DNA from 3 places in the Cobetia sp. MC34 genome. Region 2 is predicted to be linked to each of the others. Evidence: predicted binding sites of a transcription regulator. Region 2 holds the regulator's gene; each other region holds the start of a gene.
What was found. The regulator PhoB, encoded in region 2, activates phosphate uptake and scavenging genes when phosphate is short. The targets are predictions, from matches to a motif close to TGTCATANNNNTGTCANA.
Positions count from the first base shown of each region.

Region 1: a site for PhoB is predicted at 7,836-7,853, ahead of phbB (acetoacetyl-CoA reductase). Genes of this name have one in related genera too.
Region 3: a site for PhoB is predicted at 2,809-2,826, ahead of ugpB (sn-glycerol-3-phosphate ABC transporter substrate-binding protein UgpB). Genes of this name have one in related genera too.

Region 1 covers NZ_JADPPY010000025.1:20,514-31,062, reverse strand. Annotated here, with positions in the region: gene sbcB (exodeoxyribonuclease I) at 1-1,361, opposite strand, end outside; gene minE (cell division topological specificity factor MinE) at 1,528-1,788, opposite strand; gene minD (septum site-determining protein MinD) at 1,785-2,603, opposite strand; gene minC (septum site-determining protein MinC) at 2,686-3,444, opposite strand; gene IZU87_RS12815 (DUF349 domain-containing protein) at 3,970-6,813, shown strand; gene phbB (acetoacetyl-CoA reductase) at 6,965-7,711, opposite strand; tRNA gene IZU87_RS12805 (tRNA-Met) at 8,082-8,158, shown strand; tRNA gene IZU87_RS12800 (tRNA-Met) at 8,211-8,287, shown strand; tRNA gene IZU87_RS12795 (tRNA-Met) at 8,331-8,407, shown strand; gene IZU87_RS12790 (EVE domain-containing protein) at 8,607-9,086, shown strand; gene IZU87_RS12785 (tetratricopeptide repeat protein) at 9,221-10,186, shown strand.
Region 2 covers NZ_JADPPY010000038.1:20,446-30,994, reverse strand. Annotated here, with positions in the region: gene IZU87_RS15145 (ABC transporter permease subunit) at 1-1,343, shown strand, start outside; gene pstA (phosphate ABC transporter permease PstA) at 1,340-3,136, shown strand; gene pstB (phosphate ABC transporter ATP-binding protein PstB) at 3,133-3,978, shown strand; gene phoU (phosphate signaling complex protein PhoU) at 4,198-4,923, shown strand; gene cysZ (sulfate transporter CysZ) at 5,120-5,848, shown strand; gene phoR (phosphate regulon sensor histidine kinase PhoR) at 6,035-7,357, opposite strand; gene phoB (phosphate regulon transcriptional regulator PhoB) at 7,365-8,054, opposite strand; gene ubiA (4-hydroxybenzoate octaprenyltransferase) at 8,278-9,168, opposite strand; gene IZU87_RS15105 (chorismate--pyruvate lyase family protein) at 9,236-9,793, opposite strand; gene IZU87_RS15100 (NAD(P)/FAD-dependent oxidoreductase) at 10,133-10,549, shown strand, end outside.
Region 3 covers NZ_JADPPY010000019.1:52,729-63,277, reverse strand. Annotated here, with positions in the region: gene IZU87_RS11525 (acyl-CoA dehydrogenase) at 1-1,910, shown strand, start outside; gene IZU87_RS11520 (hypothetical protein) at 2,022-2,609, opposite strand; gene ugpB (sn-glycerol-3-phosphate ABC transporter substrate-binding protein UgpB) at 2,975-4,345, shown strand; gene ugpA (sn-glycerol-3-phosphate ABC transporter permease UgpA) at 4,546-5,421, shown strand; gene ugpE (sn-glycerol-3-phosphate ABC transporter permease UgpE) at 5,421-6,266, shown strand; gene IZU87_RS11500 (sn-glycerol-3-phosphate import ATP-binding protein UgpC) at 6,369-7,484, shown strand; gene IZU87_RS11495 (glycerophosphoryl diester phosphodiesterase) at 7,665-8,492, shown strand; gene IZU87_RS11490 (DeoR/GlpR family DNA-binding transcription regulator) at 8,489-9,310, shown strand; gene IZU87_RS11485 (HAD-IIB family hydrolase) at 9,416-10,234, shown strand; gene trpC (indole-3-glycerol phosphate synthase TrpC) at 10,389-10,549, opposite strand, start outside.

The sequences.
Region 1 (10,549 bases), on a different contig from region 2:
AAGCCCTTCACGGTCAGGCTCGCGACCTGCTCATCGTTCATGCGCTCCCAGCGCCACTGCTCCCAGCGTTCGCGCTCGGCGGAATTGAGCGTGTAGCCGTAGCTGCGCGCACGATAGCGGAACAGCATCTCCTCGAGTCGGCCATCCTGGAAGGCGAACGGCGTATCGTCGAGCGCCTCGGGATGGGTGGCCCGTACCCGCTCCATCTCCTTGCGGTCCGCAGGCGAGAAGAAGCCACCGGAATAGAGCATCAAGTCCGGATCAGCCGGGCCGGCCGGCGGTGCCTCGGCGAATACCTGCGCCACCTTCACGCCGACACCGGCGTTGTCCTTCAGCCACTTCCAGTGCACGCGACACTGGGCGGGGTCGATCTTGAAGCGCGCGGCGATCTCGCCGTACTCGCCCTCATGCGGCCCGGACACATCCTTGAGCGCATTGGCCGGCAGCAGCACCGGACTCTTGTTGAGATGGATGACCTTGAGCGGAATCCGCTCCTCGCCTTCCGCGAGGTCATCGGCACTGGCGAAGACACGGGCACGTATCTCCTCCGGTGACAGCTCCATCAACGGCGCCGGATCTACCGAGAGGTCATAGACGATCACGCCATTGGCATTCGAAGGATGCTCCGCCAGCGGCACCACCAGCGCGCCACAGGCCCGCGAGGCCGGATAGCGACGCGAGATGTGCAGCATCGGCTTGCGTGCGCCGATATCCAGCAGGCTGGCGACATGGCGCTTGTTGCGCAGCTTGAGCAGGTAATCGAACAGCCGCGCATTGCGCGACTTGAGCAGACGTGCCAGCGCAATGGTGGCGCGCACATCCACCAGCGCGTCATGCGCGCCGGCGTGCTCGATGCCATTGGCCGCCGTCAGGTGCTCCAGACGGAAGCTGGGCGCACCATCTTCTCGCTTGGGCCATTCGATGCCTTCCGGGCGCAGGGCATGGAAGGCGCGCACGACATCGATCAGGTCCCAGCGTGAATTGCCGTTCTGCCACTCACGCCCGTAGGGGTCGAGGAAGTTGCGGTAGAACAGATGACGGCTGACTTCATCATCGAAGCGCAGGCTGTTGTAGCCCAGCGTGCAGGTCCCCGGCACGCTCATCTCGTCATTGATGCGCCCGGCAAACTCGGCCTCGGGAATGCCGCGACGCTCGGCCTGCTGCGGGGTGATGCCGGTGATCAGACACGCCATCGGCTGGGGCAGGAAGTCATCGGCCGGCTTGCAATAGAGGGTCAGCGGCTCGCCGATCTCATTGAAGTCAGCATCGGTACGGATGGCCGCGAACTGCGAAGGACGATCACGGCGCGGGTCGGCGCCGAAGGTCTCGTAGTCGTGCCACAGGAAGGTGGGCTCTGCCACAGGATGTCTCCACGCGGGCGGTCGAAAAATGAACGTGCCAGAGCACCGTCTCCAGCAAGGCTGGCACGGTGCTCTGGCAGGCAATGGGCATGGGCTGGTTCGGGACGTCGCAGGCGCTGCCCGCTCGGCAACGCCTCAGGTGGCAAGCACCCGACGCCCCGCGAACTCAGGTCTCGCCGGGGCGCGGCAGAGTGACGTTGAGTTCCAGCACCGAGCAGTCGTCTTCGCGGTCCAGCGAGATGTTGATGGCATCCTGGTCGACCTGCACATACTTGCGAATCACCTCGAGCAGCTCACGCTCCAGCATCGGCATGTAATCCGGCTGGTCACGCTGGCTACGCTGGTGCGCGACGATGATCTGCAGCCGCTCCTTGGCGACATTGGCGGTCTTCTTGCGCTCTCGCTTCAGAAAATCCAGTAATTTCACTTGCGCCCCCCTCCAAACATTCTGGCCAGCAGACCGCGCTTCTCGACTTCATGGAAACGAAGCTGCACTTCCTCGCCCAACAGGCGGGACACGCAATCCACGTACGCCTGGCCGGCATCGCTCTTCTGGTCATGCGTGACCGGCACACCCTGGTTGGACGCGCGCAGCACGGCGTCGGATTCCGGAATCAGGCCGATCAGCGGGATCGACAGGATTTCCTGGATATCGGTCAGGTTGAGCATGTCACCGCCGGTGACGCGCGCCGGATGGTAACGGGTGATCAGCAGGTGTTCACGCACCGGGGTGTCGCCGTTCTCGGCGCGACGCGTCTTGGAAGACAGCAGGCCGATGATGCGGTCGGAGTCACGTACCGAGCTGACTTCCGGGTTGGTCACCACCACGGCCTCGTCAGCGAAGTACATCGCCAGCTGGGCACCGCGCTCGATACCGGCCGGCGAGTCACAGATGACGTAATCGAACTCCTCGCGCAGCGCGTCGAGCACCTTCTCGACGCCTTCCAGCGTCAGCGCGTCCTTGTCACGGGTCTGGGAGGCCGGAAGGATGTGCAGGTTGTCGATGCGCTTGTCGCGGATCAGGGCCTGCTTGAGATTGGCTTCGCCCTGGATGACGTTGACCAGGTCATAGACCACACGGCGCTCGCAGCCCATGATCAGGTCCAGGTTACGCAGGCCCACATCGAAATCGATCACTACGGTCTTGTTGCCGCGCAAAGCCAGTCCGGTGGCAATGGCGGCGGCGCTGGTCGTCTTGCCGACTCCGCCCTTGCCTGACGTCACTACGATAATCTTGGCCAAAGGTATCTTCCTTGCTGAGAGTCCCTCGCCGAGCGAGGATCACCTGTAAATATTGGATATCGTTCAGAACACAGTGCTGGGGTCAGCCGAGTCGTGCGATACAGAGTTGGTCGTGTTCAAGCACGACTTCGACATTGGCACCCAGCAGGCGATTGTCGATGTCATCGAGTCGCTTGTAGGTTCCGGCCACCGAGAGCAGCTCGGCGTGCAGTTCTTTGCAGTAGATGCTGGCGTTGCGATCGCCATGGATACCCGCCAGCGCGCGGCCACGCAGAGCGCCATAGATGTGCACACTGCCGGCGGCCAGGATCTCGGCGCCGGCATTCACCGCGCCGATGATGACCAGATCGCCCTCCGGTGCGCTGACCTGCTGGCCCGAGCGCACCGTGCCGCGATACACCTTGCTGGCGTGGGCTGGCCCCGCTTTCTCAGCCGCGCTGTCCGCGACTGTCTCGGCAGGTTCGGCGACCGGTTCAGCGGCCACCGGCGGCACGGACTCGAGGGAGCGCCCGCGATTCTCCTGCGGCGGGAACCACCCCAGCCCCAACGCCCAGGCGGACTGACGCACCGGGTCTCCACCGCCACGCACCGCGACCGGCAGCAGCTTGTGCCCTCGGCAGACGGCACAGATGCGCTCCAGCGCCAGATGCGGCTCGTCGAGCTTCTCGACGCTCAGCACCACCGGCGTATGTTGAAAGAAGGCCGGCGACTGGCTGAGCTTGCTGGCCAGCTGAGCACGGATCTGCTCCGGATCACCGCTGACCAGCTCCATGACCGTCATCGGCAGCATGCCGCCCTTGAAGGTGAAGGCCTGAGGGGCCCTGTCCGTACTGAGACTCATGACCTGACTCCGGTTGCGTAAGGAGTGTCGAAGCCCTCCGACACTCTTGATGATGCACGTGCTGTTCACGGCATCCTCAAGGCGACCCTCGATTGGAAAGGCCACCTGAATAACATAGCTCGCCGTCGCACACGGCACAGCGACTGCTTGATAGGCGCCGAGCATGAATGACAGACACTGAATGGCATAGCGGTAACGTACAAAACTATGTGAGCGAACACAGTGCTGCAACTGATGATACGGCCAGCAGCAGGCACTGTCAGGTGTCGCGAGCCTACGACGTGGCTCCCTTGCCGACCTGTCACCCGCCGCCGGTCGCCCTGCACGCCGCCGCGCGCGTGCAATAAGGCACATCGATCGACATGCGATACCACACAACGGGGGGCTGTGACTGGTAAGATAGCGGGGTGACGAAATTCATGCGCCGTCACTCCGCCCACTCCGTCGTGCCCACCCGATTGCACCCGCCGAGTGTGCGGCCAATTGTTGCGCCCCTCTATTTTTTGCCTGGATAACCGCTCTCTCATGACCGGACTGCTCTCCCGCCTCACTGGCCGCCTGTTCACTCCTCGCTGGCAACACGCCAACCCTGCCATTCGCTCCGCTGCCACTGACCAGCTTGATCCGGAGATTCCAGACCAGCGCAAGATCCTGGAGACCCTGATTCTCGAAGATGACGCCCTGGAAGTGCGCCATGCCGCCCTGACGCGCATGCAATCTCCCGAGCGTCTGCTGCCGCTGCTCGACCGCGCCGATGGCCTGGTACGCGAGCGCCTGATCGAACTGTTGAGCGGCGGCCAGGATGCGCCCTCACTGTTGAGCCGTGAACAGCTGGTCGAGCGCCTGGACGATAGCGAACTGCTGTCCGCCGTGGCGTCCCGCGGCGACAACCAGCAACTGCGTCTGACCGCACTGAGCCGTCTGGAAGATGAAGAGGCGCTGATCCATCAGGCCTGCCACAACACCATCGCCGCCGTGCGCCATGCCGCTGCCGCCCGCATCACCAGCCAGGCCGGCCTCGAGCGTCTGGTGCGCGATGCCAAGCGAGACCGTCACGTGCAGCGTCAGGCGCGCGACACCCTCGCCCAGCGCCGTGCCGATGCCCAGCAGGCCGACGCGCTGGCCGCCAGCCGCGACAACCTGCTGCGCCAGATGGAGAAGCTGCCGCGTCAGGCGTGGGAAGACAGCGTGCCCTCGCGTTACCGCTCGCTGCTGCGCGAGTGGGAGCGTCTGCCGGCCGCGGACTACGAGATTCAACAGCGCTTCGAAGAGGCACGCCAGCAGGCGCACAAGGTCATCAGCGACCATGAGGCCCGCGAGGAAGCCATTCGCGCCCATGAGCGTCTGAGCGCCAACCTCAATACGCACCTGGAAGAGATCCTCAGCGCCGTGGATCAGGCGCGGGAAGACCTCTACAGCCGCGACTGCGTCAATGACCACGACTTCGCCAGCCTGCAGGCCCAGCGCCGTCTGCAGGGAGAGCGCTGGAGCGAGTTGACCGACCAGTTCTCGGCCCCGGCCGAACTGCTCGAACGTCAGCAGCGCCTGCAACAGCAGCTGCAGGACGCCCTCGATGCCTGGCATCGCCATCAGCTGTGCCAGGGCGAGCTGGATGCCGCGCTGGTCGACAATGACATCGACCAGTTGCGTCGTCTGGAAAGCGAAGTGGCCTGGCCTGCGGGTCTGCCGCAGACCGCCAGCCTGAGTGCGGTGCGTCAGGCGATCAGCGCGGCGCAGCCGGAAGAGCCGGCAGAGGCAGCGCAGGAGCAGGACGCGCTCGATGGCAGCCCTGCACAAGACGCCGAGTCAGCTGACGCCCCCCGCGCGGCCGACGGCAAGGCGAGCCTGGATCTGGACGCACTGGATGCCGAACTGGCACACCTGGAAGCGGATCTCGATGCCGGCAAGCTCAAGCCGGCCAGCCGTCTGCATCGCTCACTGCGCGATCGCACCGAAGGCCAGCTCGACAATGCCCGCCAGACACGCCTGCGCCAGCTGGGCGCGCGTGTCGCGGAACTCCGTGACTGGCAGAACTTCGTCGCGGCGCCCAAGCGCGAGCAGCTGCTCGAGGCCATCACCACCCTGAGCGAGCGCGATGACATCAGCGATGAGCAGCGCGACCGCCAGCACCAGCAGCTGATTCAGCAATGGCGCGAGCTGGGTGATGCGGCCGCCAGCCGCGATGCCAGCCAGGCCTTCCGCACTGCCTCTGACGCCATCAAGTTGCGCCTGCGGGATTACCGCGAATCGCGCAAGCAGCTGCGTGAACACAATCTGGCCATGCGCGAAGCGCTCTGCGAGCAGCTCGAATCGCTCAACGGCCACGCCATGGACGATGCCGACCCCGACTCCCTGCGCCAGATCCGTGATCGCGCCCGTGAGGAATGGCGTCGCCACACGCCGGTGCCCGCAGGTCCCGGTCGCCAGCTGTCGCACCGCTTCGGTGAGGCACTGACGGCACTGCAGGGGCTGATCGACAGCCGCGCGGGCCAGATCGCCGCCGCCAAGCAGGCACTGGTCGACGCCGTCGAGGCGCTGGCCAATGAGGACTCACCGGCACGTGCCCGCGCCGAACAGGCCAAGGCACTGCAGAGTCGCTGGCGCGAGATGGGCCGCGCGCCCAAGGGCGAAGAGCAACGCCTGTGGGCCGCCTTCCGCGCGGCGTGCGATCGCATCTTCGCTGCACGTGATCAGGACCGCGAAGACCGCGACAGCCGCGAGCAGGCACGTCTGGATCAGTGGCAGGCGCTGATCGAACGCCTCGACAGCTGGGAGCCGGAGACACTGGAAGACGCCGCCCTGCTTGATGATGCCCTGAAGGAAGCCGACACCCTCGGCCCGCTGCCGCGCGGCAAGCGGGGCGACGGCATGCGTCGTCGCTGGACCGGCATTCTCAAGCGTCGCGAGCAGCGTCTGGATGAACTGCACGCCCTGCAGCTGCGCGAGGAATGGCAGCAATGGCGTGACCTGCTCGAACAGCACGCCGTGGCGGATGCCAGCGCGCGCAACGGCGACGTGCAGGATGTCGAGCTGCCGAACACCTCGGCCTTCGACGACAACAGCCGTCAGGCCAATGCGGCGCGCAACCAGATGCGCCAGGCCCTGCCGAGCAACTGCAGCGCCGCCAATGAGCGCCTGGCCGAGCTGCGTGTCCACCTGGCCATTCTGTTCGAGGCCCCGCTGGGCAGCGAAGATGAATCACGCCGCCTGACCGTGCAGGTCGCGCGCATCAACCAGCAGCTGGGCGAGCGCATGGAGCGTGAAGAAGAGCTGGATGAGGTGCTGGATGCGCTGCTCGCCAATGGTCCGCTGGACTGGGACGCCTGGCAGACCGAACTGCCGCGCTTCGATGCGCTGTTCAATCACTGAGCCAGTGCTCTTGAGCTGGTGACGACGCGCTCGCAAGATTGAAGTCATGGCAACGAAAAGCCCCCGTCTCGATAGAGACGGGGGCTTTTTCATTCTCTTGCCAGAGGGGGCCGGGTGCCAACCCTGCTCTGGCTCACTCTAGCGCAGAGCATCAGCCCATGAACTGGCCGCCATTGATATCCAGGTTGGCACCGGTGATGAAGCCGGAGTTCTCGTCGGCCAGGAAGGCGACCGCACGTGCGATCTCGTCCGGCTGACCATAACGCTTGACCGGGATGGTCTCGCGGATCGATTCACGGATCTCTTCGGGGATCTTCATGATCATGTCGGTGGCGATGTAGCCCGGTGAGAGGGTGTTGACGGTAATGCCCTTGGTCGCGGTTTCCTGCGCCAGCGCCATGGTCAGACCATGCATGCCCGCCTTGGCGGCCGAGTAGTTGACCTGCCCGAACTGGCCCTTGCGGCCATTGATGGAGGAGATGTTCACGATGCGGCCGTACTTGTGCTCCAGCATGTCATTGATGACGGCACGGCAGGTGTTGAAGACGCTGTCGAGGTTGCAGTTGATGACTTCGCGCCACTGCTCATAGCTCATCTTGCGCATGGAGGTATCACGCGTGATGCCGGCGCAGTTGACCAGTACCGCGATCGGGCCGAAGCGCTCGCGGATTTCGTTGACGCCTGCCTGACAGGCTTCGAAGTTGTCCAGCTCGATGCCGGACAGTGCGATGTTCTCGAACCCGGCAGCGCGCTGTTCCGACAGCCACCCCTCTGCCTTTTCCTTGTTCCTGTAACCCGCAATTACCTGATACCCTTGGTTCGCCAGCTCGCGGCAGATAGCGGAACCAATGCCACCGGTACCACCGGTAACCCATGCGACGGGTGCTGTTTGTGTCATCTTATTGTGTCTCCCTAATCCTGGAACGTCCTGTGTCCTTGGCTTGGGCACAGCTTGGCGAATCTGCGGACATCCCCGCCCTGAGAAAACGAGAATGCCTGCAACGACAACAATGACCCGCGTCTCTAACAGCCTGATGACAATCGTGCACTCTGTGACGCCTGCCATCCGCCTGTGCGAGGCGCGTCCTCTTCAGTATGGACAGGATGCAGCGGGAATGTATGTAGCAGATCTCTCACACAAGATGCCGATAATCGCTCAAGAGGCACAGACGGGTTGGTGATGACTCACCGGACACGAGAAGTTTGCGTCAATTACGGGATAACGGTTGACGCAGCACTGTATATCCTTATACTACGCCCCACGTTGATGCGGGGTGGAGCAGTCTGGTAGCTCGTCGGGCTCATAACCCGAAGGTCATCGGTTCAAATCCGGTCCCCGCTACCACTGACAAGTCGTTGCTTATCAGGCAATTGCCGGTCAGACACCAACGTGATGTTGCGGGATGGAGCAGTCTGGTAGCTCGTCGGGCTCATAACCCGAAGGTCATCGGTTCAAATCCGGTTCCCGCTACCAACCTCTGATGCGTCAGAGTTGGAGCAAAGGCAGTACCCAGTGTTGCGGGGTGGAGCAGTCTGGTAGCTCGTCGGGCTCATAACCCGAAGGTCATCGGTTCAAATCCGGTCCCCGCTACCAAGAATTCGAAAGGCCTGATGCCATGCATCAGGCCTTTTTCGTATGCGTGAAATTCCTGTGCGATGATGGCGAGGAAGCCGGTTCACGGGCCTGGCTACCCCTATCCATACTCGGCCTCTCCAGACCAGCCATCTTCACGCCGGGCCTCTCCACACCTGGCCCTTCACACTCATCACGTCAGTCCCAAGGGAGTGCCTGCATGCGCCACTGGCTGGTCAAGACCGAACCCGATGCCTTCTCGCTGGATGACCTGCGCCGCGAATCACCGGCGCTCTGGGATGGCGTGCGCAACTATCAGGCGCGCAACTTCCTGCGCGAGATGCAGCTCGGTGATGTCGTGCTCATCCAGCACTCCAGCTGCAAGGTGCCTGCGGTGGTCGGACTGGCCGTCGTCAGCGAGCTCGCCCTGCCCGACCCGACGGCCAGTGATCCTGAGCACAAGGGCTTCGACCCACGTCAGGTGGCAGATATCGATGCCGACAAGCCTCCGCGCTGGGTCGCCCCGCGTCTGAGCTACCTTCGCCCGCTGCGCACCACCCTGCCCATCGCGCGCCTGAAGGCCCGGCCCGAGCTGGCGGACAGCCACCTGGTGCGCCGCGCACGCCTGTCCGTGATGCCGCTCAGCGAGAGCGAAGCCGCCTGCATCGCCAGCCTAGCCGACGACACCCTGCTGCCGTGAACCGACGCGCCCGGGGCGCTCGCGCGAGGAAGTGTCCGGCAGCGCCTTGAACTCCACTGCGACGGGCCGCATCATCAGGCCAACCGGCTCGCGCGCGAGCCTTGAATCGCAGACAGAATTTCGGGGCATGCACCATGATCATCGATCCCAATACCGGCCAGCCACTGACCGGCAATGACACCACCGCCGCCCAGCCACAAGGGGTGGTCGGCGGCGGTGCCGCCAGTGCACCGCGCCAGGCAGAAGACGCCAACACCTACATCATCGATGTCGACATGAGCAATCTTCAGCAGGTGCTGGAAGCCTCACAGCAAGTGCCGGTACTGCTGGATTGCTGGTCGCCGCAGAGCGAGCACTGCCTCGTCCTGACGCCGATCCTCGAGAAGCTGGCACGTGAATATGCAGGCGGCTTCATCCTCGCCAAGCTGAACGCCGAGGAACAGCAGGACATCGCCGCACAGCTGGGCGTGCGCTCGGTGCCGGACGTCAAGCTGGTCATCCAGGGCGGTCTGGCAGGCAACTTCACCGACGCACGTCCGGAGGCCGAGATTCGCCAGTTCCTCGAGCAGCACAAGGTCCAGCCGGCGGCAGGGGCAGGTCCCAGCCTCGCGGAGCAGGCGGCCACTGCACTGGAAAGCGGCGACCTCGTCACCGCCAAGGCGCTGTATCAACAGCTGGCGCAGGAATCCCCCGAGACACCGGAATACCGCATCCACCTCGCCTCGGTGCTGGTCGCCGAAGGCAATGGTGAAGAGGCCCGTCAGCTGCTGGACTCCCTCAAGCCGGAAGACCGTGACGGTGCCCAGGCGCGTGGCGTACGTGCACGTATCGACTTCATCGCCGAGGCACCGTCTCCCGAAGAGGTGCAGGCGATGATCGAGCGGGACGACAGCGAAGCCCGCTACCAGCGCGCCATGCGTGACCTGGCGGATGGCCACTACGAGCTGGCGCTGGATGCCCTGATCAGCCTGGTGAAGACCGATCGCCAGTACGGCGATGATCTGGCACGCAAGACGCTGCTGCGTGTCTTCGACGCCCTCGGTGCGACCCATGAGCTGACCGTGCGCTTCCGCCGCCAACTGTTCGCTCTGATGTACTGATCGTGCTGATGCGCTGATCTTGCTGCTGACCGCACTGATGAGCTGAACACGCCACGCAGACGACAAGGCCCCGCCTCCGGTAAAGGAAGCGGGGCCTTGTCATTGAGGGCCTGCCGTCGCGCCGATTCAAGGGCTAACGACGGCTCCAGCCCTTGAGAAGCGAGGGGCGAGCACGCGATTCGCGCACGCTGGGCGGAAAGTCCACCTCTAGTTCCTGGCCCGCAGACTTCACGGCGTCTGGCGCAGACGGGGTGGCAGATGACGCCGCGGGTGCACGGTAGCGGGAAGATGGCGGCGATGAACGCGCCAGGCGCAGGCTCCCGCCCTGACAACACCATTCACGACAGGCCGTCACGCCTGCAT
Region 2 (10,549 bases):
GTGGCCTGTCGGCGCCGGTGGTGACGATGGCTCCCGCCCACCACAGCCTCGGCTTTGCCGCGCTGGACGCCAACGGCTGCCTTGGCCTCTATCTGGCCACCAGCGAGCGTCGCCGTCAGGTGCTGGACTGGCTGGATGCCGCCCGGGTCGCGGCTGGCGTGGCGCTGGAATTTGACAATGATGACCGCCGCTTGCTGGCATCGGCGTCCCGGGAGACAAGGCTGCCCGGCAAGCTCGCTCAGGACGCGCCGCTGGGGGCGCTCGGCAAGGCCTATGCGGGGCTTGCGATACACGACCCGCATCAGGCCGTCGGGCTCGATGCCATCTTCGGCAAGGTCTGGTATGAGGGGCGCGCAGCGCCGGAGTGGATCTGGCAGCTGGAGAGCACCGGTACCCACGAACCCCGTCTGTCGCTGGTGCCCATCATGTGGGGCACGCTCAAGGCGGCGCTGGTCGGGCTGCTGTTTGCCGTGCCGTTGGGGCTCGGCTGTGCCATCCATGTCGCCTGCTTCATGGCGCCGCGCCAGCGTTCCCGCATCAAGCCGCTGCTGGAGATGATGGAGGCGCTGCCGACCGTGGTGATCGGCTTCATCGCCGCCCTGGTGGTCGCGCCCTTCGTCGAGCGTGAGCTGATGGCGGTGTTGCTGGGGCTGGTTCTGATCCCGCTGGGCACCATGGTGGCCGGCTTCCTGTGGACCCTGTCGCCGCGCGTATGGCGCAATCTGCTGCCGGAAAACATGGCGGCCTTCGGGCTGTTGCCGCTGCTGTTCGTGCTGCTGTGGCTGGATGTGACCATCGCCGGCCAGGTCGAGCAGTGGTGGTTCGACGGCGACCTCCGTCAGTGGCTGTTCAGCCACTACGGCATCGATTACGCCCAGCGCAATACCCTGGTGACCGGCATGGCGCTGGGGCTGGCGGTGATGCCGACCCTGTTCACGCTCAGCGAGGATGCCCTCTCGTCGGTGCCGCGCGGTCTGGCCGCAGGCTCCGCGGCGCTTGGCGCGACGCCATGGCAGAGTCTGCGCCGCGTCATCCTGCCTGCCGCCGCCGTCGGCCTGTTCTCGGCGATGATGATCGGCATGGGGCGCGCCGTCGGTGAGACGATGATCGTGCTGATGGTGGCCGGCAATACGCCGCTGGTGGATGCCAGCCTGTTCGAGGGCCTGCGCTCACTGGCCGCGACCCTGGCCATCGAGCTGCCGGAGGCCGAGGTCGGCAGCAGCCACTACCGCTTGCTGTTCCTCGCTGCCCTGGCATTGTTCGTCTTCACCTTCGTGGTCAATACGCTGGCGGAAGTGCTGCGACAGCGCTTCACGCCACCCAATCAGGGGAGCTGGGGATGAGTCACCCTGACACGAATCGCGCCAGCTCCTCATTGCTGCGCCCGCGCGAGCCGCTGGTCGGGCGCCTGCAGCGCTACTGGCGCGACGGCGGCCCGTGGGGCTGGCTGAATGCCATGGCGGTCAGTGTCTCGCTGGTACTGGTGCTGGGCCTGCTCAGCCTGCTGGTGGTGGGCTCCTTCAGTCACTTCTGGCCCTCACGGCTGGTCGAGGTGGAGCTGACGGCACAGCCGGGCCAGAGTCCCACGGCCCTGACCACCACGCGCGGTGAGCCGGCGGCCGACAATCGCCATCTGCTCGGCGAGCTGATGCACGAGGAGATGCGCCGTGTCGCCTTGGGCGAGGGGGATGACGCTCGCCAGCAATGGTGGTTGCTGCAGACATCCTCGCGTGACGGGGCCGCGGCCAGCTGGCAGTGGCTGCCGGAGACGCTGCTCGACAGGATGACCTTCCCCAGCCAGGCGCTGATGCTGGAAATGCGCGACGGCCGCACTCTCTACGGCATGCCACGGGCGCTGAGTGACCCGATGACGGGGGAGATGGACCACACGCCCGATGTCGGCGACGGGCCTGCACGGCCCTTGTCCGAGGACGCCGAGCCACTGTTTTCCCGCCTGAAGATGATCGAGAGCGAGCGCCGTCAGCTGCAAGCGCTACGCCTGGACAGTGAAGTCTTGAGCAGTCGCTATCAGGCGTTGCAGCAGTCGCTCGAATCCCGGCGCAGCGCCACTGCTGACGGTGCAGCGGCGCAGACTCATGAGGATGCTGAGCTCGAGCAGGAGATGCAGGAGGAGTTGGAAGAGGTGCGCAGCGCCTTCATCGAGCGTGAAGGTCAGCTGAGTGCCCTGCGTGATGCCCTGGCGGGCGGTCAGTTGCTGCTGGGCGGCAATGGCGGCTACGAAGGCCGCATCGCGCTCGATGATATCCGCAATGCCTGGCGGCCCAATGCGATGGGCTTCAGCGGCCGGCTGATGATGACGTTCAAGCGTTTCCGCGACTTCGTGGCCGGCGCGCCTACCGAGGGCTTCGGTGGCGTCTGGCCCGCCATCTTCGGCACCGTACTGATGGTGGTGCTGATGTCGATCATGGTGATGCCCTTCGGCGTGATGGCGGCGCTCTATCTGCACGAGGTGGCCCATCAGGGGCGCCTGACGCGCCTGACGCGCATCGCGCTGCGCAACCTGGCCGGGGTGCCCTCCATCGTCTACGGCGTGTTCGGTCTCGGCTTCTTCGTCTATGGGCTGGGCGCCGGAATTGACGAGCTGTTCTATTCCGAGCGGCTGCCGACGCCGACCTTCGGGACCGGCGGCATTCTGTGGGCCTCGCTGACGCTGGCCCTGCTGACCTTGCCGGTGGTGATCGTCGCTACGGAAGAGGGGCTGGCGCGCGTGCCGCGTCGTCTGCGCGAAGGCGCGCTGGCGCTGGGGGCGACACGTCTGGAAACGCTCAAGCGCGTGGTGATTCCGGCGGCCTCGCCGGCGCTGATGACGGGGCTGATTCTGGCCGTGGCGCGTGCGGCGGGTGAAGTCGCGCCGCTGATGCTGGTCGGAGTGGTCAAGCTGGCCCCGGACCTGCCGCTGGATGACAGCTTCCCGTGGCTGCATCTGGACCGCAAATTCATGCATCTGGGGCATCAGGTCTATGATCTGGCCTTCCAGAGCAGCGATGCCTTCAGCAGTCGGCCGCTGGTCTACGCGACCGCGCTGGTGCTGGTGGTCGTGATTCTATGCCTCAATCTGAGTGCCATTCGCCTGCGTCACATGCTGGCACAACGTTACAAGGGAGCCACCGAATGAGGCGTGACTCTGAACAGCCCAAGCCCCAGTTGTTTCTTCAGGAGACGCCTGCGCGGCCGGCTGAGGACATCTGCCTGGAAACCCGCCACCTGAGCCTCGATTATCAGGCACGTGTCGGCAAGGAGAACCAGACGCGACGCGCACTGGAGGATGTCAGCCTGCAGATCGCACGCAAGCGCGTGACGGCCTTCATCGGCCCTTCCGGCTGCGGCAAGTCGAGTCTGTTGCGTACCTTCAATCGCATGACCGATCTCGACGAACAGTCACGTCTTTCCGGCAAGGTGCTGCTCGAGGGCGAGGACATTCATGCGCGCGGCGTGGACGTGCCGATGCTGCGCCGCCGGATCGGCATGGTCTTCCAGACGCCCAATCCCTTTCCGATGTCGGTCTACGAGAACGTGGCCTTCGGGCTGCGGCTGGTCGGCGAGAATGACAAGCGCCACCTCGATGACAAGGTCGAATCCTGCCTGCGCTCCGCGGCGCTGTGGGAAGAAGTGAAGGACCGCCTGCACGACAGCGCGCTGGGGCTCTCGGGTGGCCAGCAACAGCGGCTGGTGATTGCGCGGACGCTGGCGGTCGAGCCGGAGGTGCTGCTGCTGGATGAACCGGCCTCGGCGCTGGACCCCATCTCGACGCTCAAGATCGAGGAGCTGATCCGTTCGCTGCGCTCGCGTCTGACGCTGATCATCGTCACGCACAACATGCAGCAGGCCGCGCGGGTCTCAGACGATACCGCCTTCCTGCATGAGGGCCGCCTGGTGGAATTCGCCCCGACCGATCAGCTGTTCACCAACCCGCGGCGCCGCCAGACGGAAGACTACATCACGGGGCGTTTCGGTTAGCGCTCTCATGCGCGAACGTGCAGCCAGGTAGCCTTTTCGCCCTGATATTGCTGACGATGGCGGCCAGATACCGCCTTTGCGCCATGGGTGAAACATAACTGCAATCAAGTGTCGGCATGCTGAGGGGGAGCCCGCTGTGTCAGTCAGTAGTGGGCCATACTTGTCACGTCATTCATGTCACGCCCCCTGACTCGGTGGGCGACTTTCCGGGAGAGGGAAATGGATATCACCAGCGATTCGCACGGCAAGCATATCTCAGAGCAGTTCAATCACGAGCTGGATGCACTGAAGACACACCTGCTGGCCATGGGCGGACTGGTAGAGAAGCAGCTGCAGGATGCCGTCACGGCATTGCTGGAAGGCGACAGTGAAACCGCCACGCGGGTGCGCGACAACGACAAGGCTGTCAACGACATGCAGCTCAAGATCGATGACGAGTGCACCCGGGTGCTGGCCCGCCGTCAGCCGGCGGCCTCCGACCTGCGCCTGGTGCTGGCCGTCATCCGCGCCACCTCCGATCTCGAGCGTATCGGTGATGAATCGAGCAAGATCGCACGCAATGCCATCTCGCTGGTCGAGAACGGCCAGAGCCCGCGCGGCATGGTCGAGGTGCGTCACCTCAGCCAGCACGTGCGCAGCATGGTGCGTGATTCCCTGACGGCCTTCGCGCGCTTCGATACCGACCTTGCCCTCAAGGTACTGCGTGAAGACGCCTCGGTGGATCTGGAATATCAGAGCGCGATGCGCTCGCTGATGACCTTCATGATGGAAGACGCGCGCCAGATCACGCCGGTGCTCAACGTGATGTGGATTCTGCGTGCGCTGGAGCGCATCGGTGACCACGCCGACAACCTGGCCGAGTACGTCATCTTCCTGGTCAAGGGCGTGGACGTGCGTCACACCGATACCCATGACCTGAAGCCGCAGGACCTGGACAAGAAGTGAGCTGACGCGCTTCCCTGCCCCTGTGTCGCCTCTTTCGCCCCGCTCCTGCTTACCGGCAGGTCGCGGGGCGATTGCGTCGTGGGAGCGCGAGCGGTGTCAGGCGGCCGACAGCTGCGCCGCGCAGGCGGGAGTGCTAGGGTGTGGCTCCGGCCAGCCCGCTGGCTGGCCGGTTCTTTTGAGATGACGAGGACGTCGCATGATTGATGCCGTATCGGCGCTGGTCCGCGGGACCCGCATGGTCTATACCCCCGGGCTGCGCCGCTTCGTATTCGTACCGCTGGCGATCAACCTGGTGCTCTACAGCATCACGCTGTGGGTGTTGTTCAACCAGTTCGGTGGCTGGATCGATTACTGGATGCTCAAGGTACCGGCGTGGCTGGACTGGCTCAGCTGGTTGATCTGGCCGGTGCTGGTAGTGAGTCTGTTGCTGGTGGTGTTCTTCACCTTCAGCCTGGTGACCAACCTGATCGCCGCGCCCTTCTACGGCATTCTGGCCGAGAAGGTCGAGCATCGTCTGGATGGCACCCTGATCGATGATGACCGTGGCCTGATGAAGATCGGCGTCGACTCGCTGGGGCGTGAAATGGCCAAGCTGGGCTACTTCATCCCGCGCATGATCGCGCTGTTCATCATCGGCTTCATCCCGGGTCTGAACCTGCTCTCGCCGCTGTTGTGGGGGCTGTTCTCGGCCTGGAGCATGTCGATCCAGTATCTCGACTACCCGATGGACAACCATCAGGTCAGCTTCGGCGACATGAAGCAGCGCCTCAAGGCGCGCTGGTGGCCCTCACTAACCTTCGGCGCCGCGGTGTTCGTCATGACGCTGGTGCCGCTGGCCAATCTGCTGTTCATCCCGGGCGCCGTCGCCGGGGCGGTACTGATGTGGCAGAGCCACTACCGTCAGTTGCCGGCGCCGCGTCGTTGAGACAGCCTGTCGCAGAGATGGCTTGTCGCTGAACTGACTCGTCGCTAAGTTGGCACGTCGCTGAAATAGCCGCAGCGTCGTCTGATTGACCAAACGAAACGCCCCGCAGTCGCCTCCTTTCGAGGTGGCCGCGGGGCGTTCTGCGTTGGGCTGGCGTCCGGGGCAAATCATCACTGAATCAGCCCATTACTGGGCTAGCGCACTGCTGGCCTGGGGAGCGCTCGCCTGACAGGCGCGCTCGTCGGGGAAGTGACAGCGGAAGCGCGCACCCTCGCCGGGGTGGCTGTCGATCTCCAGATGGCCCTGATGACGAATCAGCACATGCTTGACGATGGCAAGCCCGAGGCCGGTGCCTCCCGTGGCGGTGCTGCGGCCCTTGTCGATGCGGTAGAAGCGCTCGGTCAGGCGCGGCAGGTGCACCGGGTCGATCCCGTCCCCGTCATCTTCCACCTCGACCAGCAGGCCCTGGTCATCCGCCTTCCAGCGCAGGGTGATATGGCAGTCTTCGGGGGTGTAGCGCACCGCATTGAAGACCAGATTCGAGATCGCGCTGCGCAGTTCCTGCTCCTCACCGCGCAGTGACAGGCTGGCATCGGCCTCGATGGAGAAGGTGTGGCGCCCCTGGGACAGGCCTTCGGCGTCGTCGCGGATATGGCCGAGCAGGGCGCTCATGTCGATGCAGCGACCATTGTCGGACAGCTCGTCGGTTTCCAGGCGTGACAGGGTCAGCAGGTCCTCGACCAGGTGCTGCATGCGGTCGGTCTGGCTCTGCATTTGGCCCAGTCCACGCTGCCAGCGCGGTGGCAGGTCATCGGCGTAATCGGAGTAGGTCTCGAGATAGCCGGCCAGTACCGTCAGCGGCGTGCGCAGCTCATGGGAGACATTGGCCACGAAGTCGCGGCGCATCTCTTCAAGACGATAGAGGCGGGTGACGTCACGCAGCATGACCAGACGCTCGTTGTCACCGAACAGGGTGATGGAGATCTGCAGCGTCAGGTTGTCAGACAGCGGCGACTGGAGCGTCAGCGGCTCGCGGTAGGCCAGCCGATTGAAGTAGTCGATGAAGACGGGGTCACGCAGATAGTTGGTGATGTGCTGACCGCGGTCGTGGCTGGCCTTGAGACCGACCAGCTGCTCGGCAGCGCTGTTCCACCATTCCATGTCACCGTGGTTGTCCAGCATCACCAGGCCGTCGCGCATGGCCTCGGAGGATTCCTGGATACGGTTGAGGATGCTGCGCAGTCGCTCCTGAGCCTGACGCTGGCCCTTCTGGTAGCGGTAGAGACGATCGAGCAGGTCTCCCCAGACGCCATCGCCGGGCGGCGGCTCTTCATGGGGATTGGTGATCAGCCAGGTGTAGAGGCTCTTCAAGTGCTTGAGATGGACGAACAGATACAGCGAAAGACCCAGCGCCAGGCCCCAGCCCAGATGGCCCAGCAGGCCACCGATCAGGCCGAAGCCACCGGCAAGGTAGCCGAGGCGCCATAGCTCGTTGGTCCAATAGCGCATGAATCCCTCAGGCCTGAGCGCTGAAGCGGTAACCGGTGCCGCGGACGGTCTGGATCAGATGCTGATGGCCTGTGCCCAGCGCCTTGCGCAGGCGACGGATGTGCACGTCCACGGTGCGCTCCTCGACATAGACGTTGCCGCCCCATACCTGATCGAGCAGCTGGCTGCGCGTGTAGGCACGCTCCTGATGCGTCATGAAGAACTGCAGCAGGCGATATTCGGTCGGGCCGACATCCAGCGAGTTGCCGTGGGCGGTGACGCGGTGGCTGGCCGGGTCGAGCATCAGGCCTTCGACTTCCACCGCCTCCTCGACTCCCTTGGGAGTGGTGCGACGCAGCACGGCCTTGAGACGGGCGACCAGCTCGCGCGGCGAGAATGGCTTGGTGATGTAGTCGTCGGCACCGGCTTCCAGGCCTTGAATCTTGTTGTCTTCCTCGCCCTTGGCGGTCAACAGGATGATCGGCAGCTCCGAGGTGGTCTCGTCACGCTTGAGACGCCGCGCGAGCTCCAGGCCACTGGTGCCCGGCATCATCCAGTCCAGCAACAGCAGATCGGGCTTTTCATCGACGACGATGGCGTGGGCGTCCTGGGCATTGTCTGCCTCCAGCACGCGGTAATCCGCCATTTCGAGGGCAACGGCGATCATCTCGCGAATCGAGGATTCATCGTCGACAATCAGTACGGTCTTGGAGCTCATCGCTAGATCCCATGCAGCAGTCGGCGCACGCGCCAGAATGACAAGTCGATGACGATTACAACCCGCTTATATGACAACGAGATGACAACTGCCAGCATGGCAGCTTGCACGCAAGCCTGCCAGCCACCTTGGAGGCGCGGCAGGCAGGCATGAACCGTGGGCTGGGGAGCAACAGAGGGCTGGGGTTGCTTTAAATTAAATAATACTAATGTTTATACAGGAGTCAGCTCATCGGCCAGGTCGCCAGGGCGATACCGGCGAAGATCAGCAGACCCGTCCAATGATTGTTGAGGAACGCCTGGAAGCAGGGCGCACGCTCACGCTCACGGATCAGACGTTGCTGCCAGACGAAGGTGACGGCGGCGGCGGCCAGCCCCAGCCAGTAGAAGATGCCCAGCGTCAGGTGCAGGCCGATGCCGATCAACACCGCCAGCATGCCCAGCTGCAACAGGCCGATCATCAGCTTGTCGGCACGCCCGAACAGCACGGCGGTGGACTTGATGCCCACCTTGAGGTCGTCGTTGCGATCGACCATCGCGTAGGCGGTGTCGTAGGCCACCGTCCACATCAGGTTGGCCGCGAACAGCCACCAGCCGTAGGTCGGTACCTCCTCCAGCGTCGCGGCGAAGGCCATCGGAATCGCCCAGCCGAAGGCGGCGCCCAGCACCACCTGGGGCAGATGATGGAAGCGCTTCATGAACGGATAGCTGGCCGCCAGCAGCACGGCGACGATCGACAGCAGCACCGTGGTCAGGTTGGTGAAGCACACCAGCACGAAGGCGGCCGCGACCAGCCCCCCGAACAGCGTCAGCGCTTCGCGCTCCGAAATGCGACCCGAGGTCAGCGGCCGGTCACGCGTGCGCTCGACATGCTTGTCCCAATGGCGGTCGGCGTAGTCGTTGATCACGCAGCCGGCGGCGCGCATCAGATAGACCCCGGCGATGAAGATCAGCAGGGTCGTGCGCTCGGGAATGCCATCTGCCGCCAGCCACAGTGCCCACAGAGTCGGCCACATCAGCAGCCAGGTGCCGATGGGGCGGTCCAGCCGTGTCACGGCGAGGTAGTCGGCCAGTCTGGAAGGACGCGAAGCGGCGGAAGTGGATGACGCGGTCATCGGGGCTCCTGGGCGGGTGGTAGTGGGCAAGGGAAGAGAGAGAAACGAGGCCAGTCGGCCGCAAGGCTCAGGGCAGCTGCAGCGCGTGCTGGAAGGCCGGTGTGAAGCCCTCCTGCACCAGCACCTTGAAGCGACCGTGCGAGAACATCGAGCGGCGCATCCACAGGCTGGTGGTGCGGGCCAGCGGTCTGGGGCTCGAAAGCACCAGCGGGGCACGGCTGACATCGATGGCGCTGCGGGTCAGGTCGGGCTGGCGAAACAGCCAATGGCCCAGCGAGCGCTCGCCCAGCGTCGAAAGGCGATGACCGTGGGCCAGGTCCAGCGCCGCCAGCGAGCGTGCGATCACCCATGGCGTATCGCCATGACAGAGTGCCACTTCGCGTCGCCAGACATGCCGGCGTGGGCCGATGCCCAGCAGGCGCGCCTCATCCAGCCGCGCGGGGCCGGTGTCCTGCAGCAGCAGGCGCACGCGCAGGCCCTGAATGGGCTGGCCATCGCGTTCATCCTGCTGTTGCATGGCGCTTGCAAGACGCTGGGTCAGCGAGTCCGTCGAGGAGAGCCACGCCCACCAGCCGGCCGGCATGACACCCTGCAGCGCGGCAGCCGGCTGCCAATGACGGCGCACCGCCGCCGAAGCAACGGGTGCGGTGCGCGTGGGCGAAGGCCAGCGAGGCGCAGGCTGGCATAGGGTCTCGGTTGACGGATGAGGCGCCTCACAGGTGGAGGTCTGTGGCGTGAGCGCTGCGCGATGAGGCTCGCCTGCTGGGCATCGGACCACGGTGAATTCCCTGTCAGGATGACGAAATGGCGAGTCTAGCATGGCCGGGCGGCAAGGCCTTCCGCTCAGGCATGCCTGCACTGCTGGCGGGCTGGTATGCTGGGCGCATTCATCGGCGTTCATGACGGACGCTGCTGGCGCTCTTTCATCAGCGCTTCCCTCGGATCGATCTCAGGAGATGGTGCCATGCGCGACCCTCGCACCCTTGTCATCATTGGTACCGGCATGGCGGGCATTGGTCTGGCGCGCGCGCTGCGTGCGCGTGACAAGGACAGCCGGCTGATCCTCATCAGCCAGGACAGCGGCCACGATTACGCCAAGCCGATGCTGTCCACCGCCTTCGCCAAGAAGATGTCGGCCACCGACCTGTCGCGTCAGGCGCCGGTGGCGCTGGTGGACGAGCTGAATGCCGAGCTGCGTACCCATCAACGCGTCACTGCCATCGATGGTGATGCCCGCCAGCTATGGCTGGGCGAGGAGTGCCTGGCCTATGACGAGCTGGTGCTGGCACTCGGCGCCGCGCCGCGTCGTCCCTTCCCCGTCGCCGCGGAAGTGGCCTCACGCGTGCAGAGCATCAATGACCTCGACGACTATGCGGCCTTC
Region 3 (10,549 bases), on a different contig from region 2:
TGGTGCTGCAGAAGCTGGCGGTCAACGAGACGCTGATGGTCACCGTCGGCGTGCCCAACTCCCTCGGCCCGGGCGAGCTGCTGCTCAAGTACGGCAGCGAAGAACAGAAGAACTACTACCTGCCGCGTCTGGCCGATGGCCGCGAGATTCCGTGTTTCGGCCTGACCGGCCCGCGTGCCGGCAGTGACGCGACCTCCATCCCGGACACCGGCATCGTGTGTCGCGGCATGCATGACGGCGAGGAAGTCGTCGGTATTCGCCTGAACTTCGAGAAGCGCTGGATCACCCTGGCGCCGGTCGCCACCGTGGTCGGCCTGGCCTTCCGCATGTTCGACCCCGAGCACCTGCTGGGTGACGTGGAAGACATCGGTATCACCTGTGCCCTGATTCCGCGCGACACCGACGGCATGGACATCGGCCGTCGTCACCACCCGATCGGCGCGCCGTTCATGAATGGCCCGATCTTCGGCAAGGATGTCTTCATTCCGCTCAGCTACCTGATCGGCGGCGAGCAGATGGCCGGCCAGGGCTGGAAGATGCTGGTCGAGTGTCTGTCGGTGGGCCGCTGCATCACCCTGCCGTCCGGTTCCGCGGGCATCTCGCGCTACGCACTGGGCTGGAGCGCCGGCTTTGCGCGCATCCGTCGTCAGTTCAATCTGCCGGTGGCCGAAATGGAAGGCGTGCAGGAGCCGCTGGCACGCATGGCCGCGATGAACTACATCAGCCAGGCGTCGGTGCTGCACACCGCCAACATGATCGACAACGGCCACAAGCCGGCAGTGCCCTCCGCCATCCTCAAGAGCCAGCTGACCGAGATGGCCCGCTCGCTGCTGGCCGACGGCATGGACATCCACGGCGGACGCGGCGTGACGCTTGGCCCGCGCAACTACATCGGCGTGGCCTACGCCGGCACTCCGGTCTCGATCACGGTGGAAGGCGCCAACATCATGACCCGCAACCTGATGATCTTCGGTCAGGGCGCGATCCGCTGCCATCCTTACGTGCTGGAAGAGCTGGCCGCCAAGGACGCCGATGACCTGAACGCCTTCGACAAGGCCTTCTTCCGCCATGCCGGCCTGATCTTCGGCAACGCAGCACGCGCCTTCACCCAGAGCTTCGGCATCGGCGGCAAGGCCACTGGTTTCGACGCCGTCGCCACGCCCTACGCCAGCCACATCAACCGCTTCAGCGCCGCCTTCTCGCTGTCCGCCGATGCGGCCATGGCAAGCCTCGGCTCCAGCCTCAAGGCGCGCGAGATGCTGTCGGCGCGCCTGGGCGACGTGCTCTCCAACCTCTACCTGGCGTCACTGACACTCAAGCAGTGGCACGAATCCGAGGCCTGCGAACACGAAGAGGCGCTGTTCCACTACAGCATGCAGTGGCTGCTGCACCGCGCGGAAAAGGCACTGGATGAGCTGTTCGCCAACCTGCCCAACCGTGCGCTGGGCACTGCCCTGCGCGTGATCGCCCTGCCGCGTGGCCGTCAGTTCGCCATGCCCAAGGACAGCCTGACCCGCGAGATCGCCCGTGCTGTCTCCACCGATACCGCCCTGCGTGCCAAGCTGACCGACAACACCTGGGACGCCCAGGACGAAGGCCAGCAGGACAACGCCCTCGCCCGCTACAACGCGCTGCTCAAGGACTACCCGCGCGCCGAGCCGATCTACAAGGCGCTGGCCAAGGCCTACCACAAGGGCGAGATTCCGGCCGACGCACTGTCACCGGAAGCGCGTATCGAAGCGGCGGTCGAGGCAGGCATCCTGTCAGCCGAGGATGGCGACTTCATGCGCGTCTTCGAAGCCGAGGTACTCGACATGCTGACCGTCGACCACTTCGAATTCGACGCCTTCGTGCGCAAGCCGATGGCGAGTGACGGCACCGCCTCCAACCCGCAGCAGGACGCCGCCTGATCGATACAGGAATTGATCGCTGATCGCCGATCGCAGAACCACAAAGGCCCCGCTCAATGAGCGGGGCCTTTGTCTTGGCAGAGCATGCCATTCGCGTGCGTCATCTCACCCTCAGATATGACGCGCGAAGTGCTCCAGGTCACGCACGAAGGCATTCTTGTAGGTCTCGAAGTCCTTCGGGCGCGCCTTGAAGGAGCGCTTGATGCGCTCGCGGTCCAGGCGCAGCGGCGCGTCGAGGGCCGCCAGGTTGCCGACACGCGCCGCCGGATTCATGCCGACCAGCTCGCGCGGTTGATCGCCTTCGGCCTCGGCCTCCAGCCAGTCGTTGATGCCGGCGCGACGCAGCACGCTGACCAGTGAGCTGTCGGTGATGCGCACCTGCAGGCGGCCGTGATCGGACAGCTGGGAGACCAGCGCGATGCCGTGGTCGTGACCGCGATGCACCGTCGGCGTCGCCCACAGCGCCAGATTCAGGCCACGTGCGTTCTCGTCGAGTACCAGCAGCGCGGCAGAGTGGATGCGCTCGGCATCGTCGACCAGCGCGAACAGGCGCGCCATCTCATTCTCGAACCACACCCCACGCACGCCGGCGTAACTCACCAGCGCATCCAGACCCCCTTCGCGGCCATGGACTTCGGCGCACAGCATCGCCAGACAGGCATCACGTCGGGCACCGGCACTCACTTCAACCACTTTCATCGCGTTCTCCGCCACAGGCATTTTCAGCGCGCAAGACTAGCACACTCGCTCGCCGGCCGCTTATTCCAGCCTTGAGTTGCCCCCGGCGCCTCGCTTGCCAACCTGAGCCGAGCTGGCGGCGCCACACGCCGGCTGCTCAGTCACAAATTCTGTCATAAGTTCAGCCATAAGCTCAGCTTCGCTCGAATGAACATCTACCTGTCACAAAGTTGTAAGGCGGGCGCTATAGAGTCGTCTACGCTTTTCGGACGATCATCAAAAGAACAAGAAAATGTTCACTTGATCGTCGCCATCGATCGTCAGCGGCCAGCGTCCTTCTTCTTTGTTGCGGAAGCTGGCCAGGGGAACCTCTCAGGAGTTTGACCATGCGCCGCCCGACTCATCATGCAAGCACCCGTACGACTGCCACCGCGACTCGTCGCCTCGCCAGCCTCGCGCTGGCCATCGGTTTCGCCTCCGCCTCCGCCAGTGCCCTCGCCGCCACCGAGGTGGAATGGTGGCACGCCATGGGGGGCGGGCTCGGCAAGAAGGTCGACGAGATCGCGGCCGACTTCAATGCAAGCCAGGACGACTACGTCGTCAAGCCGGTCTTCAAGGGCAACTACTCCGAGACCATGACCTCCGCCATCGCCGCCTTCCGCGCCGGCAAGGGTCCGGACATCGTGCAGATCTTCGAGGTCGGCACCGCCACCATGATGAGCGCCAAGGGCGCGATCGTCCCGGTGCATCAGCTGATGGCAGACTTCGCGCCGCAGGAAGGCACCGCCTTCGACCCGAACGCCTACCTGTCTGCCGTCACTGGCTATTACACCGACACCGACGGCAAGATGCTGTCGATGCCGTTCAACTCCTCGACGCCGGTGACCTACTACAACAAGGACGTGCTGGCCAAGGCGGGCGTCGACTCCCTCCCGCAGACCTGGCAGGAAATGGGCGCTGCGCTCAAGAAGGTCGTCGATTCCGGCGCCGCCAGCTGTGGCCTGACCACCACCTGGCCGTCCTGGGTGATGCTGGAGAACTTCTCGGCGCGCAACGACGTGCCCTTCGCCAGCCAGGCCAATGGCTTCGCCGGCACCGATACCCGCCTTGAATTCAACACGACCGCCGTGGTCGACCACATCCAGCGTCTCGATGACTGGCAGGCCGACAAGCGCTTCGTGTTCGGCGGTCGCTTCGATGACGCGGCGCCCAAGTTCTACTCCGGCGAGTGCGCGATGATGATGGGCTCTTCCGCCAGCTATGCCGGCGTCAAGGAAAGCGCCAAGGGCTTCGAGTTCGGCGTGGCACCGCTGCCCTATGACAGCGACGTGATCGAGACACCGCAGAACTCCATCATCGGTGGCGCCTCGCTGTGGGTGCTGTCCGGTCACAGCGATGAGGAATACCAGGGCGTCGCCAAGTTCTTCCAGTACCTCTCCAAGCCTGAAGTGCAGGCCGACTGGCACCAGTTCACCGGCTATCTGCCGATCACCACTGCCGCGGCAGAACTGACGCGCGAACAGGGCTTCTACGCCGAGAACCCGGGCACTGACGTCGCCATCACCCAGATGACCTCCGCGACGCCGACCGAGAACTCCAAGGGCCTGCGCCTGGGCAACATGGTGCAGATTCGTGACGTGATCAATGAAGAGCTGGAGAAGATCTTCTCCGGCAAGGAAAGCGTGCAGGACGGTCTCGACAACGCCGTCAAGCGCGGCGATTCGCTGCTCGAGAAGTTCGAACGCGCCAACGGCTGATCATCGCCACACCGGGGGCGGGCCCATGCCGGGCTCGCCCTCCCGCTATTTTCTCCAGCCAGAGAGCGGAAAGCGCATCCGACATCCGGTGTCCTTTCCCTTCTCTCACGGCTTGATGGCACAGGAGCGGCCGAGGCTTGCCGACTCCGTGCTACCGACGGAACCACCCAGTCCTTCCTTGCTTGCGAGACCCCTACTGCATGGCCCATTTCAATCGACACCCCATCACGCCCTGGATACTGCTGGCGCCTCAGCTGCTGATCGTGGCCGTGTTCTTCTTCTGGCCGGCCTACCAGGCCATCGAACAGGCCTTCTATGTCGAGGATGCCTTCGGGCTCTCACGGGAATTCACCGGGCTGAGCAACTTCGTCAGCGTGCTGAGCGAGCCCGAATATCTCACGACACTATGGACGACCACCTATTTTTCCTTTTCGGTGGCCTTCGGCGCCATGGCATTGGCGCTGGGGCTGGCCGTACTGGCGGACCGCGTGCTGCGCGGCGCACACGCCTACAAGACCCTGCTGATCTGGCCCTACGCCGTGGCGCCCGCCGTGGCCGGGGTGCTGTGGCTGTTCCTGTTCGACCCGACGCTGGGCATTCTGCCGGAGCTGCTGTCCGCCATCGGCATCGACTGGAATCACAAGCTCAATGGAGATCAGGCCATGTTGCTGGTGGTGCTGGCCTCGATCTGGAAGCAGATGAGCTACAACTTCGTGTTCTTCCTCGCCGGTCTGCAGGCGATCCCCAAGAGCCTGCTGGAAGCGGCCGCGATGGACCGCGCCGGCCCCTGGCGACGTTTCTGGACCATCACCTTCCCGCTGCTCTCGCCGACCAGCTTCTTCCTGCTGGTGATGAACGTGGTCTACGCCTTCTTCGAGACCTTCGGCACCATCGATGCCACCACCCAGGGCGGCCCGGCCGGCTCGACCCGCACCCTGGTCTACAAGGTCTATGAAGATGGTTTCGTCGGGCAGGACCTGGGCTCGAGTGCTGCCCAGTCCGTACTGTTGATGGTCATCGTCGGCGTGCTGACGCTGATCCAGTTCAAGTATGTCGAGAAGAAGGTGCAGTACTGATGCGCTACAACCGCCCCGGGCTTGATATCGCAAGCCATGCCCTGCTGATCATCGGCTGCGCACTGTTCTTCCTGCCGGTCTGGATCGCCTTCAGCGCCAGTACCCACGAGATGGGTGACCTCTACTCCAACGTCGCCCCCGTCTGGATCGGCGAGGCTGGCCTGGACAACTACCGCCAGCTGCTGGCAGACCCGGTCAGCAGTCTCGGCGCCGACGTGATGACCCTGCTGTTCAACTCGATGCTGATGGCACTGGGCATCGCCATCGGCAAGATCATCATCTCGGTGCTGGCCGCCTACGCGATCGTGTTCTTCGAGTTCCGCTTCCGCAAGCTGTGCTTCTGGCTGATCTTCATCACCCTGATGCTGCCGGTGGAGGTGCGAATCCTGCCGACCTTCAAGGTGGTGGCCGACCTCAACATGCTGGACAGCTACGCCGGTCTGATCCTGCCGCTGATTGCCAGCGCCACCGCGACCTTCCTGCTGCGCCAGTTCTACCTGACCATTCCGGCGGAACTGGTCGAGGCCGCGCGCATCGATGGCGCCGGGCCGTGGCGCTTTCTCAAGGACATCCTGCTGCCGCTGTCGAAGACCAACATCGCGGCACTGTTCGTGATCATGTTCATCTACGGCTGGAACCAGTATCTGTGGCCGCTGTTGATCACCACCGATGCCGACTATCTGACCATCGTCGTCAGCCTCAAGCGCATGCTGACCACCGGTGATGGTCTGGTGCCGTGGCAGGACGTCACCGCCACCACGCTGCTGGCCATGGGCCCGCCGGTACTGGTGATCCTGTTCATGCAGCGCTACTTCATCAAGGGCCTGGTGGACAGCGAGAAGTGATCTCGCACTCCGACCCGCGACACCTCGCCCCAAGCCCCCTGATTCCGTTACGCCGTGATGGACAGGCTTGCCCGTCACGCCACCGCTCTGGATACACAACTCATGGCAACACTGGCGCTCAAGCAGCTCAAGAAGCAGTACCCCAATGGCTACAAGGCCCTGCATGGCATCGATCTGGCTTTCGGCGAAGGCGAGCTGATCGTCATCGTCGGCCCGTCTGGCTGTGGCAAGTCGACCCTGCTGCGCACTCTGGCGGGCCTGGAGGACACCTCCGAGGGCGATCTGGAGATCAACGGCAAGCGTGTCAATGAGCTGGAGCCCGCCGAGCGCGACATCGCGATGGTGTTCCAGAACTACGCGCTCTACCCGCACATGAGCGTGTTCGACAACATGGCCTACGGCCTCAAGAACCGGCGCACGCCCAAGGACGAGATCCAGCAGCGCGTCAGCGAGGCCGCCGAGCTGCTGGGCCTGACGGAGCTGCTCGATCGCCGCCCCAAGCAGCTCTCCGGCGGCCAGCGTCAGCGAGTCGCCATGGGGCGCGCCATCGTGCGCAAGCCGCAGGTCTTCCTGTTCGATGAGCCGCTCTCGAATCTGGACGCCAAGCTGCGCGTGCAGATGCGTCTCGAGATCCGTCGCCTGCAGAAGCGCCTCAAGGTCACTTCCGTCTACGTGACCCATGATCAGACCGAAGCCATGACCCTGGCGGATCGCCTGGTGGTGATGAATGGAGGCCATGTCGAGCAGTTCGGCACGCCGATGGCGCTCTACGATCAGCCCGCCAGCCAGTTCATCGCCGGCTTCATCGGCTCGCCGGCGATGAACTTCCTGAGCGCCACCCAGGCACAGACCGGCCTTGCGCTGCCGTGTGGCGCAACCATTGCCCTGCAGGGCGAAGGCCTGGCCACGGGCGCTGAGCTGACCCTCGGCATTCGCCCCGAGCACCTGCAGGTACTGGGAACAGCCGATGCCCTGCCCGCAGGGGCCGCGGAGCTTGAGGCGCGCATCGAGCTGGTCGAACCGCTGGGCGCGGACACCCTGGCGTACTGCCGACTGCAAGGCCAGAGCGAGCCGCTGGTGGTGAGACTCGATGGCGAGCACGCCGTCGCGGAAGAACAGACGCTGCGCCTGGCCATCCTTCCGGCGCGTGCCCATCTGTTCGGCACCGACGGCAAGCGGCTGGCAACCCGCGAGCAGGCGACAGCGGCCATCGAATGAGCGCTGTCGTCCTGTCGCGGGGCGACGGAACCCCTTGCCCTGATAACGTCATCATTGGATGGTAATGCTTGAGACCTGCCCTGATCCGTCTCGCGTCTGAGCATCAGTGATCCGCCTCGACCGATCAGCGCCACAGCTGCGTGGCGGGCAGACATGCCATTCTTTCTGTGAGGATTCACCATGGTTTCATCGTCACATTCAGCCGACGCATCACATTCAACTGACAGCGTCCTGTCCCTGCCCCTGGCGATCGCACATCGCGGCCTGTCGGCCTATGCGCCGGAAAACACCCTGGCCGCCATTCAGGCGGCGCATGAGGCCGGCTTTCAATGGGTGGAACTGGACGTGCAGTTGCTGGGCGATGGCACGCCGGTCATCTGGCACGACGCCGGCGTGAATCGCTGCTCGGATGGGCGTGGCAAGCTCAAGAATCTCGATTGGGACAGCGTGCAGACCTTCGATGTCGGCAGCTGGTTCAATGCGTGCTTTGCCGGTGAGCGCATGGCCTCTCTCAAGCAGGCGCTGGAGCTGATCGCACGCCTGGACATGCGCCTGAATCTGGAACTCAAGCTCAGCCCTGGCCACGATGCCCAGGCGCTGGTCGATGCCGCCATCCCGATGGCCAGCGCCCATCTGCCCGCCTCACACCTGATCATCTCGTCGTTTGATCCCCAGGCGCTGCGCCTGACGCGTCAACGCGACCCGCAGGTGCATATCGGCCTGCTCTACGATGACATCCCCGACGACTGGCAGAGCCTGGCCGATGAGCTGAACGCAAGTTCCGTGCATGCCGACTGGCGCGCCCTGACGCGGGCCGCGGCCAGTGACATCACCAGCCGTGGCCACAAGCTGCTCTGCTACACGCCCAACGATGCAGCCGCCTTTGCACCGCGCTGGGCCTGGGGTGTGGATGCCGTCATCAGCGATGACCCGGCCATCTTCAGCGAGGAGGATCGCGAGCCCACTCTACCGAACAACACCACCACGCAAGGGCTACCCCAGACATGACCCCGGGCATCGAGCGCGACAGTCGCAGCGTTGAACACGCCAGCAATGAAGCACTGACGCCGCGCCAGCAACAGATTCTCGAGCGACTGGCCCGCGAGGGCCAGCTGGCGGTCGACCCGCTGGCCCACGCCTTCGACGTCACGCCCCAGACCATCCGGCGTGACCTGGGCGTGCTGTGTGAGCGCGGGCTGGCGCGTCGGCGTCACGGCGGCATCGAGCGCCCACCGGGCGGCTACAACCTGGGACATTCCCAGCGCATCATGCTGGCGCGCACTGCCAAGCAGGCCATGGCCGCCAGCGTGGCCGCCGAGATTCCCGATGGCGCCACCCTGGCACTGGGCATCGGCACCAGCGTGGTGGCGGTCGCCGAAGCCTTGCTTGCCCGGCGCGGCCTGCGCGTGATCACCAACAATCTGCAGGTGGCCCAGGCGCTCTCGACCCACCCGGATGTCGCCGTCCAGTTGGCGGAAGGACAACTGCGCCCACAGGATCTCGATGTGGTCGGCAGTGCCACCGTGGCCTTCTTCGCGCGCCATCAGGTCGATATCGCGGTCCTCGGCTGTGGCGGTCTCGATGCCGGTGGACTGCTCGACTTCGACCCGGAAGAGGCCGCGGTCAGCCGTGCGCTGGTCCATCACGCCCAGCGCCGGATTCTGGTCGCCGATGCCAGCAAATGGGGCCGCGCCGCCATGTGCCGCATCGCCCCGCTCGAGGAGATCGACCTGCTGGTCACCGATGAGCTGCCCCATCAACCCGATTATCGCAGCGCGCTTGAGGCTGCCAGCCAGCAGAGCCTGTCGGTGCGCTTCACTGCCTGAACCGAGGCGCGTCGCGCAAGCCGGCACGCATCGACGATACTGAAGGGACACGCGACTGATGACAGCCGCGCTCCCGCTTACCTTCTGAGGATTTCTGGAACCACCATGCAAGCCTTCGCCCACTGTCCTGCCAGCACCCTGTCGGGTATCCGGTATCTGTTGACCGATATCGATGACACCCTCACCCATGAAGGGCGTCTCGCGGCATCGACGCTGGCGGCGCTGGAGCGCCTGGATGCCGCCGGCATCAAGGTCATCCCCGTCACGGGCGGCTGTGCGGGCTGGTGCGATCACATCGCACGCGCCTGGCCGGTCGCCAGCGTGATCGGTGAAAACGGCGCCTTTGCCTTCCGCCGCCAGGGGCAGCGCATCCTCACCACCTGGTGGGAAGACGAGCAGCGCCTGCGCGCTCGCCAACGCCATGTCATGACCGTCGCCCGCCAGCTGCTGCTCAACCATCCGCGCGCGGCACTGGCGCAGGACCAGCCCTTCCGCTTCGCCGATGTCGCGGTGGACCACTGTCAGGCGGTCGGCCCGCTGGTCCAGAGCGAGATTCGCGCCATCATCGCCGGTTTCACGGCCGCCGGTATTCAGGCGCGCGCCAGCTCCATCCACATCAATGCGTGGCAGGGCGAGTTCGACAAGGCGCGCATGGCGGTGCGAGTCCTCACCGAGACCTTCGGCCTGGACCGCATGCAGCTGGAGCAGGAGGTGATGTACGTCGGCGATGCCCCCAATGATGCGCCGATGTTCGCCACCTTCCGCCACACCGTGGGCGTGGCCAACATCATCCAGCACCGCGCGGCACTCGGCTGGGAGCCCAGCTGGGTGACACGCCACAGTCATGGCGCCGGGGTCGAGGAAATCGCCGAAGCTCTGCTCACGGCACGCAAGGGAGTCGAGAGCGTCAAGACAGACGCCTGACCCTGTGACTGAAGGCAGCCACAGGCCTCCAGCAGGATGACGGCCACAGGCCTTTGGACAGAAGTCAGCAGACAGGCATGAAAAAAGCCCGCATGGCATTGCCATGCGGGCTTTTGTTATCCATAAGATAACGAATAACGCCAACTACCGGCTATCAATCCCCGAAAAACAATCCCCGCAGACCCTCGCCCGGATCATCAAAGCGCATGAAGGCTTCTCCCACCAGGAAGCCGTGGACGCCAGCGTCGCGCATCTTCGCCACATCGTCACGGGTATGGATGCCAGATTCGGTGACCACACGCACGCCCTGCGGCA